2 linked regions of the Desulfosediminicola ganghwensis genome follow. The protein of the gene in region 1 binds, or shares a complex with, the protein of each later gene. Links are inferred from orthologs where the notes say so. Each region holds a gene or a part of one and is shown in the gene's direction. Other genes may lie near its edges.

Region 1 (6,081 bases):
TCGTTGCAGAACGCAAGAGGTTTTATGCGCAGTCATCTGGCTAAAACCCTGAACCTGAAACATACACCTGATCTGCAATTCAGGTATGACGACAATGCCGACAAGGTGGCTCATGTTGAATCACTTTTTCAGGAAATAGAGAATGAGCGAAAAGACCGCAGCGAAGATTCCTGAAAAAATAACTGAAGCAATCAGGCAGGCTGAGAGTATTACCCTGTTAACCCATATCCATCCTGATGGTGATGCGCTTGGCTCTATTTTGTCATTCGCCGACATTCTGGAGGCGATGGGTAAACGGGTAATGGTATTTCTCGAAGAGCCTGTTTCCGAACTGTTCAGTTTCCTGCCCGGCACAGAGCGTGCCAATAACGATATAGATACGGTCATCACCGAGGCAAGAGCCGCAGGTGATGGCCACATCACCGTTGCACTTGATTCAGGTGATGACCGACGGCTTGGCGTTCACATGGAAGACCTGTTGAAACTCAGGCCGTTTCTCGTTATCGATCATCATAAATCACATAAGGATTATGGCGAGTTTCGCTGGGTTGAACCGGGTGCGTCTTCAACCGGCGAGATGATTTATGAACTCGCTTTGGCTCTCGATGCCGAAATATCTTATGAGGCTGCTGTAAATCTCTACGTGGCGATTTGTACCGATACCGGCTCTTTTCGTTATGAGTCGACAAAACCTCGCACATTCCGCGTCGTTGCCGAACTTTTGGAAAGAGGCGTCAAGCCGCATGAGATTTCCCAGAATCTCTACGACAATGTCAGTCTGCCGAGAATTAAGTTGCTCCAACAGGTGTTAAGTACCCTTGCGGTTTATGATGGCGGTCAGTTGGCCTTTGTCCACGTTACTCAGGAGATGCTGGAGAAAAGTGGCGCAACCTCTCACGATGTAGAGGGTTTTATTAATTACCCTCGCTCCCTTGGCACAGCTAAAGTTGCGGTATTTGTGAAAGAAGGAACCGAGGGTACAGTTTCTGTCAGCCTCAGAGCAAAAGGCGAGTGTGATGTGGCAGATGTTGCAGCAGACTTCGGTGGGGGCGGCCATAGAAATGCCGCAGGGTTCCGTTTTCAGGACAAAACCGTGGATGAAGTTCACTCGCTGGTGCTGCAGAAATTACGCTTGCGTTTAAAAGATCAAGCGGAATAGCCTTTCCGTAATTACATATATCAATGTCAGATTTTTATGCCGGAGTATTTTTGATCGACAAACCGGTCGGTCCTTCGTCTTTTACCATGGTTCGCCACGTTCGAAAGTTGCTTGGCATTAAAAAGGTCGGTCATGCAGGAACGCTCGATCCATTTGCCTCAGGGCTGCTGATTATTTGTGGCGGCAGACCTGCGACTCGCCTGATCTCATCTTTCATGGATGGAGAGAAGGAATACGTGGCTACACTCTGTCTTGGAAGGCAGACAAGCACACTTGACCCTGAGGGTGAAGTTGTTGGTGAAGGAGCGGTTGGCTACCTGAGCGAACGTCGTATTGAGGAATGCCTCGCCTCTTTCAGGGGTGAGCAGATGCAGGAACCACCCGCATATTCTGCTCTTAAATATAAAGGTAAACCACTCTATTATTACGCTCGTAAAGGTATAGAGGTGAAAAAGGAGCCACGCAGAGTTAACATCCTGGAACTTGAGCGCATAGATACCAAAGGTGATTTATGTGGGTATCATCCTGAATTTCAGATTCGCGTGGTGTGCAGCAAGGGAACGTATATACGAACCCTGGCAGCTGATATAGGTACAGCCTTGGGTTGCGGTGCGTACCTAACAGGATTGCGGAGAACCAGAAGCGGTCCATTCACTATAGAAAATGCAGTCAATGGCCAGACACTTTCCGACCCTGCTGAACGTGAGAACATCATGAAAAGCATGTTATCGGTAGAGGATGTCGGGAATCTGTTGCAATAAATGACAGAGTTGGCTACTTTAATATGTTTTGTAGTTGTATTATAGATTATAGGTGACTTTTTGGGACACGCCACCTGCTCCCAAGCCACCTGCCGGTTCACATTGGGGACCGTATTTTTATCAGAGAGCCTATCTAACTCTGTGATAAAAATGAAGCCGAAATTAATGATATCGATTGATTAGATTGAGTATACAGTACAGGAGGAATGTTGTGGCACAAACAACAATTAAGAAAAACGAAATTATCGAAAAACATAAAATCCATTCTTCAGATACCGGTTCTTCAGAGGTGCAGATTGCTCTTTTGACCGACCGTATCCAGTACCTGACCGAGCACTTCAAGACACACAAGAAGGATCATCACTCTCGTCAGGGCCTTCTGAAGTTGGTTGGACAGCGCAGAAGCCTGCTTGACTACCTCAAGAAAAAAGACGTAAACAAATACAGAGCTCTTATTCAGGATCTCGGTATTAGGAAGTAGTCAATGCCAGTATTGTTGGTATTCCCCTACGTACGTTAGAGCCATTGTATGCCTCAGGCTGTGCCATAACCCGGCTACGGTCTGAGGTTTTGTCTTTATAGGAATTCCGGAAAATAGAAAAGCATACGGGGCTGGTGGATAATCCAGTCAGTACAATGGCAATTGCATTGCCCTGATGCTGAATAATTGGAGAAAATATGTTTACACAAGTCGAAACCGAAATCAGTGGAAAGAAAATTTCCATCGAAACCGGTAAAATTGCCAAACAGGCATCAGGATCAATTGTCATCAAATGTGGTGGCACCGTAGTTCTGGTAACCGTAGTTGGAGCGAAAAAGGCGCGTCCTGACGCTCCGTTCTTTCCTCTTACCATTGAATACCAGGAAAAACTCGCCTCTGTCGGCCGTATTCCAGGTAACTACTTCCGTCGTGAGATTGGTCGTCCGAGTGAGCACGAAATTCTCACCTGCCGCATTATCGACCGTCCGCTTCGTCCGCTCTTCCCTGAAGGGTATATGGCGGAGACCCAGGTCATCGCTACTGTACTATCTGCAGATCAGCAGAATAACCCGGATGTACTGGCTCTGACCGGTGCATCTTGCGCGATCACCCTGTCTGACATCCCGTTTGCCGGTCCTGTGGCTGGCGGCCGTGTTGCCTGTATCGATGGTCAGTTCCTGCTCAACCCAACCGCTAAAGAGCTTGAAAAGTCTACAATGGATATCGTCGTTGCCTGTACCAGAAACGCGGTAGTCATGGTTGAAGGTAAGGCTGACGAGCTGACAGAAGACGAGGTCCTCTCTGGTATCTTCTATGCCTATGAGAATCTCCAGCCGCTCATCGACATTCAGGAAGAGCTGCAGAAAACCAACGGCAAGACTAAGCGTACAGTTGATGCTCCGGCGGTTAATGAAGAGTTGATGGCCAAGGTACGCGAGATCGCTGCTGAGGGCATGAATGAGGTTGTAACCTGCAGCGACAAAATGAAGCGCTACGACCTCTACGATGAACTCAAAGAGAAAGTCGTTGCCGAACTCGAGGAAGAAGGTCAAAGTGGTTCTGAGATTTCAGACTATCTTTCTGACTACAAGAAAGATCTGATGCGTTCCAGAATCGTCGAAGAGGAAGTTCGTATCGACGGAAGAACCTTCGACCAGGTTCGTCCAATCAATTGCGAAGTTGCCTGTCTGCCAATGACCCACGGTTCGTCGCTCTTTACCCGTGGTGAGACCCAGGCAATGGTTACCGCGACACTTGGCTCTGAGCGTGATCAGCAGCGTATTGAGACCTTGCTCGGTGAGGTCAACAATCGTTTCATGCTTCACTATAACTTCCCACCATACTGCGTGGGTGAGGCTCGCATGTTGCGTGGACCTTCCCGTCGTGATATTGGTCATGGCACCCTGGCATTGCGTGGTCTTTCCGCTGTAATGCCAAGCGCAGAGGACTTTCCGTATTCCGTTCGTGTGGTTTCCGAGGTTCTCGAATCTAACGGTTCATCCTCCATGGCAACTGTCTGCGGTGGTTCCATGGCATTGATGGATGCCGGTGTACCGCTTAAGAACCCAGTTTCCGGTATTGCGATGGGGCTGATCAAGGAAGGAGAGAAGATTGTAATACTTTCCGATATCCTTGGTGATGAGGATCATCTTGGCGACATGGACTTCAAGGTTGTTGGTACCCGCGACGGTTTGACTTCCCTGCAGATGGATATCAAGATTGATGGTGTTGATCGCGATATTATGGGTCGTGCTCTCGAGCAGGCCAAGGCAGGACGTATTCACATCCTGGAGGAGATGGGCCAAGGTATTTCCGAGTCCCGCGAAGAGGTTGCAGACCATGCACCGAAATACTTCGTCCACAAGATCAACCCGGATAAGATTCGTGACATCATCGGCCCTGGTGGCAAAATCATCAAAGGACTTTCAGAAGAGTTCGATGCCAAGATTGAGGTTGATGACAGCGGTCTGGTGAAAATGTTCACTGTCAACGGCACCCTTGGTGACGCCCTGATCGCCAAAGTCAAGGAACTCACTGCAGAGGTAGAGATTGGTGCAGTTTACAAGGGTACCGTGAAAACCATTAAGGATTTCGGTGCTTTTGTAGAAATTCTGCCGGGAACCGATGGTCTTGTTCACATCTCTGAGCTTGACACCAAGCGTGTTGCTAAGGTATCAGATGTGGTGAGCGAGGGTGACGAGATTGAGGTAACTGTCCTTGATGTCGACAACCGCGGCCGTATTCGTCTCAGCCGTAAGGCATTGCTGAGTGACTGATCACTGAAAAGGGATCAGATTTGATATTAAGCCGGCTCTTTATGGGCCGGCTTTTTTTTTCTTTTTTTTCATTTTGAACCAGGCCATTATGACATCTTTTCGAACTCCCACAGTACGAAGCTTGCCAGTTAAATTCTGTTGGTTACTGCCTGAAGAACAACATGATCTCCAGTTGCCATCATATGAAACAGCCGGGTCTGCCGGTATGGATGTAGGGGCGGCGGTGGAGGATGATCTTGAGCTCGCACCAGGTGAAATTGTGTTGGTGCCGACCGGCTTTGCCGTTGCTATTCCCGAAGGTTTCGAAATACAGGTTCGACCACGTAGTGGCCTGGCTGTAAAGCATGGCATTACTATTATAAATAGTCCTGGCACAATCGATTCAGACTATCGCGGTGAGGTGAAAGTCGGCCTCATCAACCTGGGAAAAAACAGCTTTACCATCAGGCGGGGGGATCGTATAGCTCAACTGGTTCTTGCTCCGGTAACGCTGGCCTGCTGGGATGTCTGTACCGAACTTGATGATACCGATCGCGGCGCTGGAGGCTTCGGCCATACCGGAGTTCGCTGACATGAGATTCAGTGTGCTTGGCAGCGGCAGCCGGGGAAATTCTGTCTATATAGAAAGCGGTGCTACCGGGATACTTATTGATAATGGTTTCTCAGGTAAAGAGCTTGAGAAACGGTTACTTTCTATTGGTCGAAGTCTGGACAATATTACAGCGATCTGTCTGACCCACGAACATAATGACCATGTTGCCGGAGCAGGAGTTATTTCGCGGCGCTGCAAGGTACCTGTTCATGCAAATCCAGGTACCTTTGAGGGGGCGGAGAAGAGGCTGGGTAAGCTATATCAGAGGGCTGATTTTGCCACGGGAGACGAGTTGAGCATCGACGATCTTCAGGTGAGATCGTTTCGCATCTCCCATGATACACTCGATCCGGTTGGCTATGTGGTGAGTGATGGTACGAAACATTTTGGCTACTGTACCGATACAGGTAAAGTTTCTAAGTTGATGGAGTTACGGCTTGCCCGGTGCCATGGCCTCGTCCTTGAGTTTAACCATGACCCGGAAATGTTGAAGAATGGACCGTATCCACTGATGCTCAAGCAAAGGGTGCGATCCAGTCATGGCCATCTGGCAAACGAGGAAGCTGGAGAGTTCTTAGGTAGCCTGGTACACAACTCTTTGCAGGTTGCGGTATTGGCTCACCTGAGCGAAACCAATAATACCCCTAATTTTGCCATGGCTGCTGCGCTGCCCCACATGCCGGCTGACCATCCTGCCAGACTGCTTGCCGCTGAGCAGGACAAGGCGACAGATCTTTTTCAACTCTGATCTTTTTGAAGTGTGCTGGAGATGAATCCATCTACTCAGTGACATTTTCAACTTCCCGTCTGTC
Region 2 (6,158 bases), 1.8 Mb from region 1 along the record:
AGTCCGGTCTGACTGCGAATCCGGCCGGCAGCTTCCGTCATCTGTTTGAGACGTTCTGGTCCTGAAAACATGGCTGCAATCCGTATTTCTTCCACGGTTACAGGTGGGTTTCCTTTGCCAAGTCCTTCGAGTATGTTCTTATATTTCTCAACGGCCTGTTGGATTGCTGTCCTGTTGATTTTTTCGGCGGCCGGCAGATTTCTGTCCAGGAGCTGAATGACCTCATAAATCCTGGACAGATCCTCATGGTCATGAATGACCGAGGAATGTATTGAATGGGTTGAATAAATGTCTTCCCAGAATTTTACAGCCGCTTTGATTTCAGGGTATTCAGGAAAGATCTTATTGGATGCAGCCCCACTGGTTCTGGGTAGACAGATGCTGATAGTCAGTAACAGAACAAACAGAGGGAGTTGCCAGCATAGCATGGGGTGGAAGAGAACAGAAGATGAGCGGCCCGGCGGGTGATGACGAAAATCTATCATATGAAAATATTAAATAGTATTGAATATGAGTTAAGCAATTTCCAAACCTATAGCACACATGACATACCATCGGAATAGTTTTCTGGAACTGGTACGTTGAGGTAATTACTCCAGCTGGAGTGAAATAAGGAGTTATAAGTGTATACACCAATAATAGGAACACTCGGTTACATTTTGTCACCCGATAAGAAGAAAACACTCATGGTACATCGAAACAAGCGACACGACGATCAACACCTGGGAAAATATAATGGTCTTGGCGGCAAGATGGAGCCCAATGAGGACGTTTTTGGTTGTCTGGCGAGGGAAATACGTGAAGAGGCAGGTATAAAAATCGTGGAAACAACCCTTCGGGGCACAATTAACTGGACCGGTTTTGGCCCCAATGGGGAAAATTGGTTCGGATTCATCTTTCGAGTGGAAAGCTTTGAAGGAGAGCCTGGAAAAACAAATGAAGAGGGCGATCTGGAATGGGTTGAGGTTGAGAGAATTATGGAACTGCCAATGTGGGAGGGGGATCGTCATTTTCTGCCTCTGGTTTTTGACGATGATCCGCGGATATTTCACGGTTACATGCCCTATGAAAACGATAGGCCGTTAAGTTGGGAGTATACGAGAATGTAGAAAATATGCGGCCTGGGGACAGCTCTTTCAGCTTGCGGAAGATCGTTTGCATGGTATAGTCTGGCTGAAACAGATTTAATCAATCCTTATCCCAAGAGAAGGAGTAGAGATATGTCTCAGGAGAGCGAATTACGACGTCTTGAGAGCTTCGTCAGCAAATTGCTGGTGAGTTACCAGGAACTGAAGTTGGAGAACGACAAGCTGACCCTGGAACTGCAGGAGCAGTATGAGAGTGTTGCCCAGATGAAAGACAGGCTTGCGGTTCATGAGAACGAACGCAGCGAGATCAGCACCCGGGTAAATGGCTTGATTGAACAGATCGAAGAGTGGGAAATCAACCTGGGAGAAGAAGTATTTGATACTTTGACTCTTGACGATCACACTGAACAGCGTAATCTGTTTAATTCAAGTGAGACAGAAACTGCTGTTGATGGTGCCCAGGCAGATCAGCAAGAGAGTGGCCGTACCAGCTGATATTAAACGAAGCAGGCAGAATCGTATTGGGGTGAAATACAGTCATAATGTCTGAAACTGAACGTTTGGTCCGGTTTGAGCTGTTCGGGCAGGAATTTAAATTTTATACTGCTGCCACCGAGGCAGAGATGGATGCGATTCTGGAACTGGTTCGCGAGCAGGTTGAAGGAAATCTCAGCACGCGAACTGGAACATTACCGGCAAGTAAAATAGCAGTGATGGCATGTTTGAATATTGCATCTAAATATGTTCAGTTAAAACAGGATTTTGAGAGTTATAAAACGGACAATGAAAGCCGTTTTTACGACTTGAGCGAAAAGATACGAAACAGTCTTCCTCAAGGCTGATGCTGCAACTATATTTTGTTTTCGTTTAGTTGAAAGTTTGCTATACTGAAGTCTGATTTGAAGATTGTTTGATCTGGTAGAAAATAGAGTGATTCTACCTTTCAGGAAGTAGAATTTTAGAGATTTCCCTGCGCTGTTGGTGATCTGCTGTGTGTGTTGAGCCAACTCTCAAAAAAAGGGTACCTCCCCTTACTGATTAAGGAAAATCCATACGGAATTTCCTGAAGTAGTTATGAGGCTGCCCACCTAATTCATTAGGTTTAACTGACCTGTCGACACGGCAGTGCGGGGAAGTTACTAGCTCAGAGCGAATTCGCTGAAATTCGTTCTGTTTATATATGCGGCTGGCTGGCAGGATATCGGTATTACGGCCGAATTTTAATTTAACACGACTGAGTGCAGCAGGGATGCTGTTTGAAAGAGATTACGGACATTAAAGAAGCAGGGTAGCTTTTCAGATATCTGTTTTGAGTGTCAGATTTGCACGGAGCAAAGAGACAATTGCCCGAAGTGGTATATAGAGTTCGAGGGAGGGGCATCGGTTTGATACATGACAATAATATGCATTGTGTATCGGTACGATGAATAGAGAAGGATGGTTTTTATGAATGAACACAAGACCATATAGGCTGGTACGACGGTAGGATGTACGATGTTTCTGTGGCATTGGCCAGCCCTTTCATCCGCTTACTTCAAGCTTAAGAGCAATTGACAGTTTTGGTGTAGCTTACCGGGCAAGTTCCCCGCTATTTGGGGTGAAATACATTATGTTTGAGAGTTGGTGGGTGTAATCAACCGGTTTACCAACTTCTGACAGTTGTATGATCGCTCGTTATCTGAAAAAGTTGGGGTTTTTCCCCGACTTAAAGAATCTTCCCGTTTATTATCCCCGTCTTGTAATCCCACTTTTCATACGCCTGTTATTCCTTTCTGCGCGATCAGTTACAGCATACACAGGAATAACGTCATGAGCGTATTGAACCACCCATCGCTTTTCATCATACTAGGCTTGACGCTTGGCGCAGTTGTTGGATATCTCTTGCGCAAGCAGTTTATTGAAGGCCACCAGCGAAATATTCAGGCCCAGAGCAAGCAGATAATAGAAACTGCCATAATCGAGGCTGAACAACTCAAGAAAGAAGCACTTCTCCAGAGTAAGGAAGAAGCGTATCAGATCAAGCAGGCTCACGAAAGAGAACTGAAAGCAGAAAAAGACGAGATCAAGTCTGAAGAGCGTCAGCTGAATCGTAAGCGAGAGACCCTGAAGAAAGAATGGGACAATCTGGACCGTAAGGGGAGAGAACTTAAGTCCTTTGAGGACACCTTGCGCAGCAAAGAGACGGGTATTGCCGAGAAATATAAAGAGGTTGATAATCTCATCGGTAAACAACGCTATGAAATGGCCCGTATCGCCGGCATCAGTCAGGAAGAGGCCAAGAAGATGCTCATGGACTCGCTGGAAAGCGAAGCCCGTATGGAAGCAGCGAAAAGGCTTGCCCGAATTGAAAACGAAATGAAAATGGAGGCGGATCGCAAGGCCAAGAATATTCTGGCATTGGCGATCTCCCGTTACGCTGGCGATTATGTCGCAGACAAGACAGTCTCCATGGTGCCACTGCCCAACGATGAGATGAAAGGGCGGATTATCGGGCGTGAGGGACGGAATATCAGGGCAATTGAGGCTGCCACCGGCATTGATATCATTATAGATGACACCCCCGAGGCTGTTATCCTGTCCGGGTTCAACCCGGTACGTCGTGAGGTTGCCCGTCTTGCCCTTCTGCAGCTCATAAATGATGGCAGGATTCATCCTGGTCGCATTGAAGAGGTGGTTACCAAGGTTACCAAGGAGCTGGAGGTCACCATCCTGGAAGCTGGTGAGCAGGCAACATTTGATGTGGGGGCGCACGGAGTTCACGTAGAGCTTATTAAACTGCTGGGTAGACTCAAGTATCGTACCAGTTACGGTCAGAATGTATTGCAGCACTCGCTTGAAGTTGCTTTTCTCTGCGGTATTATGGCTGCTGAGCTTGGGTTGGATGTTAAAGTCGCCAAACGGGCGGGCCTCCTGCATGATATTGGTAAAGCTGTTGATCATGAGGTGGAAGGGTCCCATGCCATTATTGGTCGTGACCTTGCCAAAAAATACGGTGAGACCGAAGACGTTGTTTACGCTATAGGCGCTCATCACGAAGATCAGCCTCCACAATCAGTACTTGATGTGCTGGTTCAGTCTGCCGATGCGCTCTCCGGTGCAAGGCCGGGGGCGAGAAAAGAAATGCTCCAGAGTTACGTAAAGCGACTCGAAGATCTCGAAAATATTGCCAACGCCTGTCAGGGCGTTGAAAAGTCCTATGCCATTCAAGCCGGACGTGATTTGCGGATAATAGTTGATGCCAGCAAGATCAACGATGATGCGGCTATCTTGATGAGCCAGGACATTGCCCGGTCCGTTGAAGAGAAATTGACCTACCCAGGCCAGATACGGGTGACAGTAATCAGGGAAACTCGTGCCGTTGAGTACGCTAAGTAAAGTTAATAAATGGTCAGTAAATAAGAAAGGATAGGGCAATACAGTAATGCAATCTATTGAGGAACAGTTAGAACTTATCGAGCGAGGTGTCGTTGATTTCATCTCCCGGGAGGAGCTGAAAAAAAAGCTCACGAAATCAGCTGAAACAGGTGTGCCGCTGAAAGTGAAAGCGGGCTTTGACCCCACCGCACCGGATCTGCATCTTGGCCATACCGTGCTGTTGCAGAAGCTGAAGCACTTTCAGGACCTTGGCCATCAGGTATACTTTTTGATCGGTGACTTTACCGGTATGATCGGTGACCCGACAGGTAAGTCCGAAACCCGTAAGGCGCTTACCCCTGAAGATGTTGCCAATAATGCAGAGTCTTACAAGGAGCAGGTATTTAAAATTCTTGATCCTGAAAAGACCGAGGTCGTATTCAATTCTACCTGGCTCGGCGGCCTGAGCTCTTACGACATGATAAAGCTCGCTTCTGAGTTGACTGTGGCCAGAATGTTGGAGCGGGAGGATTTTCGAACCCGCTTTGATAGTGGCAAACCAATTTCCATTCATGAGTTCATGTACCCCCTGATTCAGGGGTATGATTCTGTGGCCATGGAAGCGGATGTTGAGCTTGGCGGCACCGACCAGTTGTTCAATGTACTTATGGGGCGGGATCTCCAGCGGTCACGTGGTCAGGCGCCTCAGGTGGTATTGACCATGCCGTTGCTGGAAGGTCTGGACGGTGTAAACAAGATGAGCAAATCGCTCGGCAATTACATTGGCATTACTGAGCCCGCCAACGATATCTACGGCAAGGTGCTTTCCATATCCGACGAGTTGATGTTCCGTTATTATGAGTTGCTCAGTGATCTTTCAAAAGCTGAGATTGCAGATTTGCAAGCGGGCATAGAGAAAGGCGAGCTGCACCCTAAAGAGGTGAAGAAGAAGCTTGCCCGTGAACTGACTGCCCGTTACCACGGTGAAGAGGCTGCCGTTGCTGCGGAAGAGAACTTTGAGCAGGTATTCAAGCAGGGTGGTCTGCCGGATGACATTCCAGTTGTTGAAGTTTCAGCCAGTGAGCCGGTGTGGATCCCTCAGTTACTGCTTGATGCCGAACTGGTTGCCTCAACTTCAGACGGCCGCAGGATGATAAAGCAGAACGCCGTATCAATCGATGGCGAGAAGGTCACCGATATGAAGGGCACAATTGAACCAAGTGGCGAGGTGTTGCTGAAGGTTGGCAAGCGTAGATTCAGTATGGTGAAGTTCGTCTAATCCCGACTGTAAAGTGAAATAAAAAAAGGCCGGTTCGCTCTGTCGCGAACCGGCCTTTTTTATTTTGTGCGTCTGACTTGCCGTATTCAGAAAAATGAAGAACCTTTCAGGAACTTACAAGGGTAACATCAATCGATTTTAGCTTATCAACCTGTGTTACATGCCATTTTTACGGCAGGTACCACAAACTCCGGAAAATTCGATGTGGTGACCAATCACCTCATATTGGCTGGCTTCCATGGCAGCTACATTGATGTGTTCCTGGACGGGGATGTCTATATCGTCAACTTTGCCACAGCTGGCGCAGCGTATGTGGTAATGAGGATCTACAGTTGCGTCGAAACGCTTCTGGGTACCACCGACCTCTAATTTGAGGATTACTCCGCTGTCAGCAAGCAATTCAAGGTTTCTGTAAACGGTGCCAAGGCCAATCCTCG

The links.
Region 2: pnp (region 1) and rny share a complex: the UniProt entries of both Bacillus subtilis proteins name them as parts of the possible RNA degradosome complex. The link is inferred for Desulfosediminicola ganghwensis from one-to-one orthologs.

Annotation. Positions count from the first base shown.
Region 1 is NZ_CP050699.1:3,051,414-3,057,494, forward strand. The notes cover bases 2,219-5,137. They hold pnp (polyribonucleotide nucleotidyltransferase), read left to right. Parts: upstream 2,219-2,598; coding sequence 2,599-4,677; downstream 4,678-5,137. Other genes in these bases: rpsO (30S ribosomal protein S15), read left to right, coding at 2,219-2,401; dut (dUTP diphosphatase), read left to right, coding at 4,766-5,137. Also shown: 30S ribosome-binding factor RbfA, read left to right, coding at 1-174; FCL45_RS12945 (DHH family phosphoesterase), read left to right, coding at 143-1,159; tRNA pseudouridine(55) synthase TruB, read left to right, coding at 1,183-1,920; more of rpsO, read left to right, coding at 2,132-2,218; more of dut, read left to right, coding at 5,138-5,248; FCL45_RS12970 (MBL fold metallo-hydrolase), read left to right, coding at 5,250-6,017. UniProt on the Bacillus subtilis protein: Involved in mRNA degradation. Catalyzes the phosphorolysis of single-stranded polyribonucleotides processively in the 3'- to 5'-direction. Necessary for competence development in Bacillus subtilis.
Region 2 is NZ_CP050699.1:4,873,071-4,879,228, reverse strand. Bases 2,185-5,180 are described here. They hold rny (ribonuclease Y), read left to right. Parts: upstream 2,185-2,897; coding sequence 2,898-4,463; downstream 4,464-5,180. Other genes in these bases: tyrS (tyrosine--tRNA ligase), read left to right, coding at 4,510-5,180. Also shown: FCL45_RS20935 (LysM peptidoglycan-binding domain-containing protein), read right to left, coding at 1-485; FCL45_RS20930 (NUDIX hydrolase), read left to right, coding at 624-1,109; FCL45_RS20925 (hypothetical protein), read left to right, coding at 1,221-1,583; FCL45_RS20920 (cell division protein ZapA), read left to right, coding at 1,631-1,930; more of tyrS, read left to right, coding at 5,181-5,721; FCL45_RS20900 (Fur family transcriptional regulator), read right to left, coding at 5,878-6,158. UniProt on the Bacillus subtilis protein: Endoribonuclease that initiates mRNA decay. Initiates the decay of all SAM-dependent riboswitches, such as yitJ riboswitch. Involved in processing of the gapA operon mRNA, it cleaves between cggR and gapA.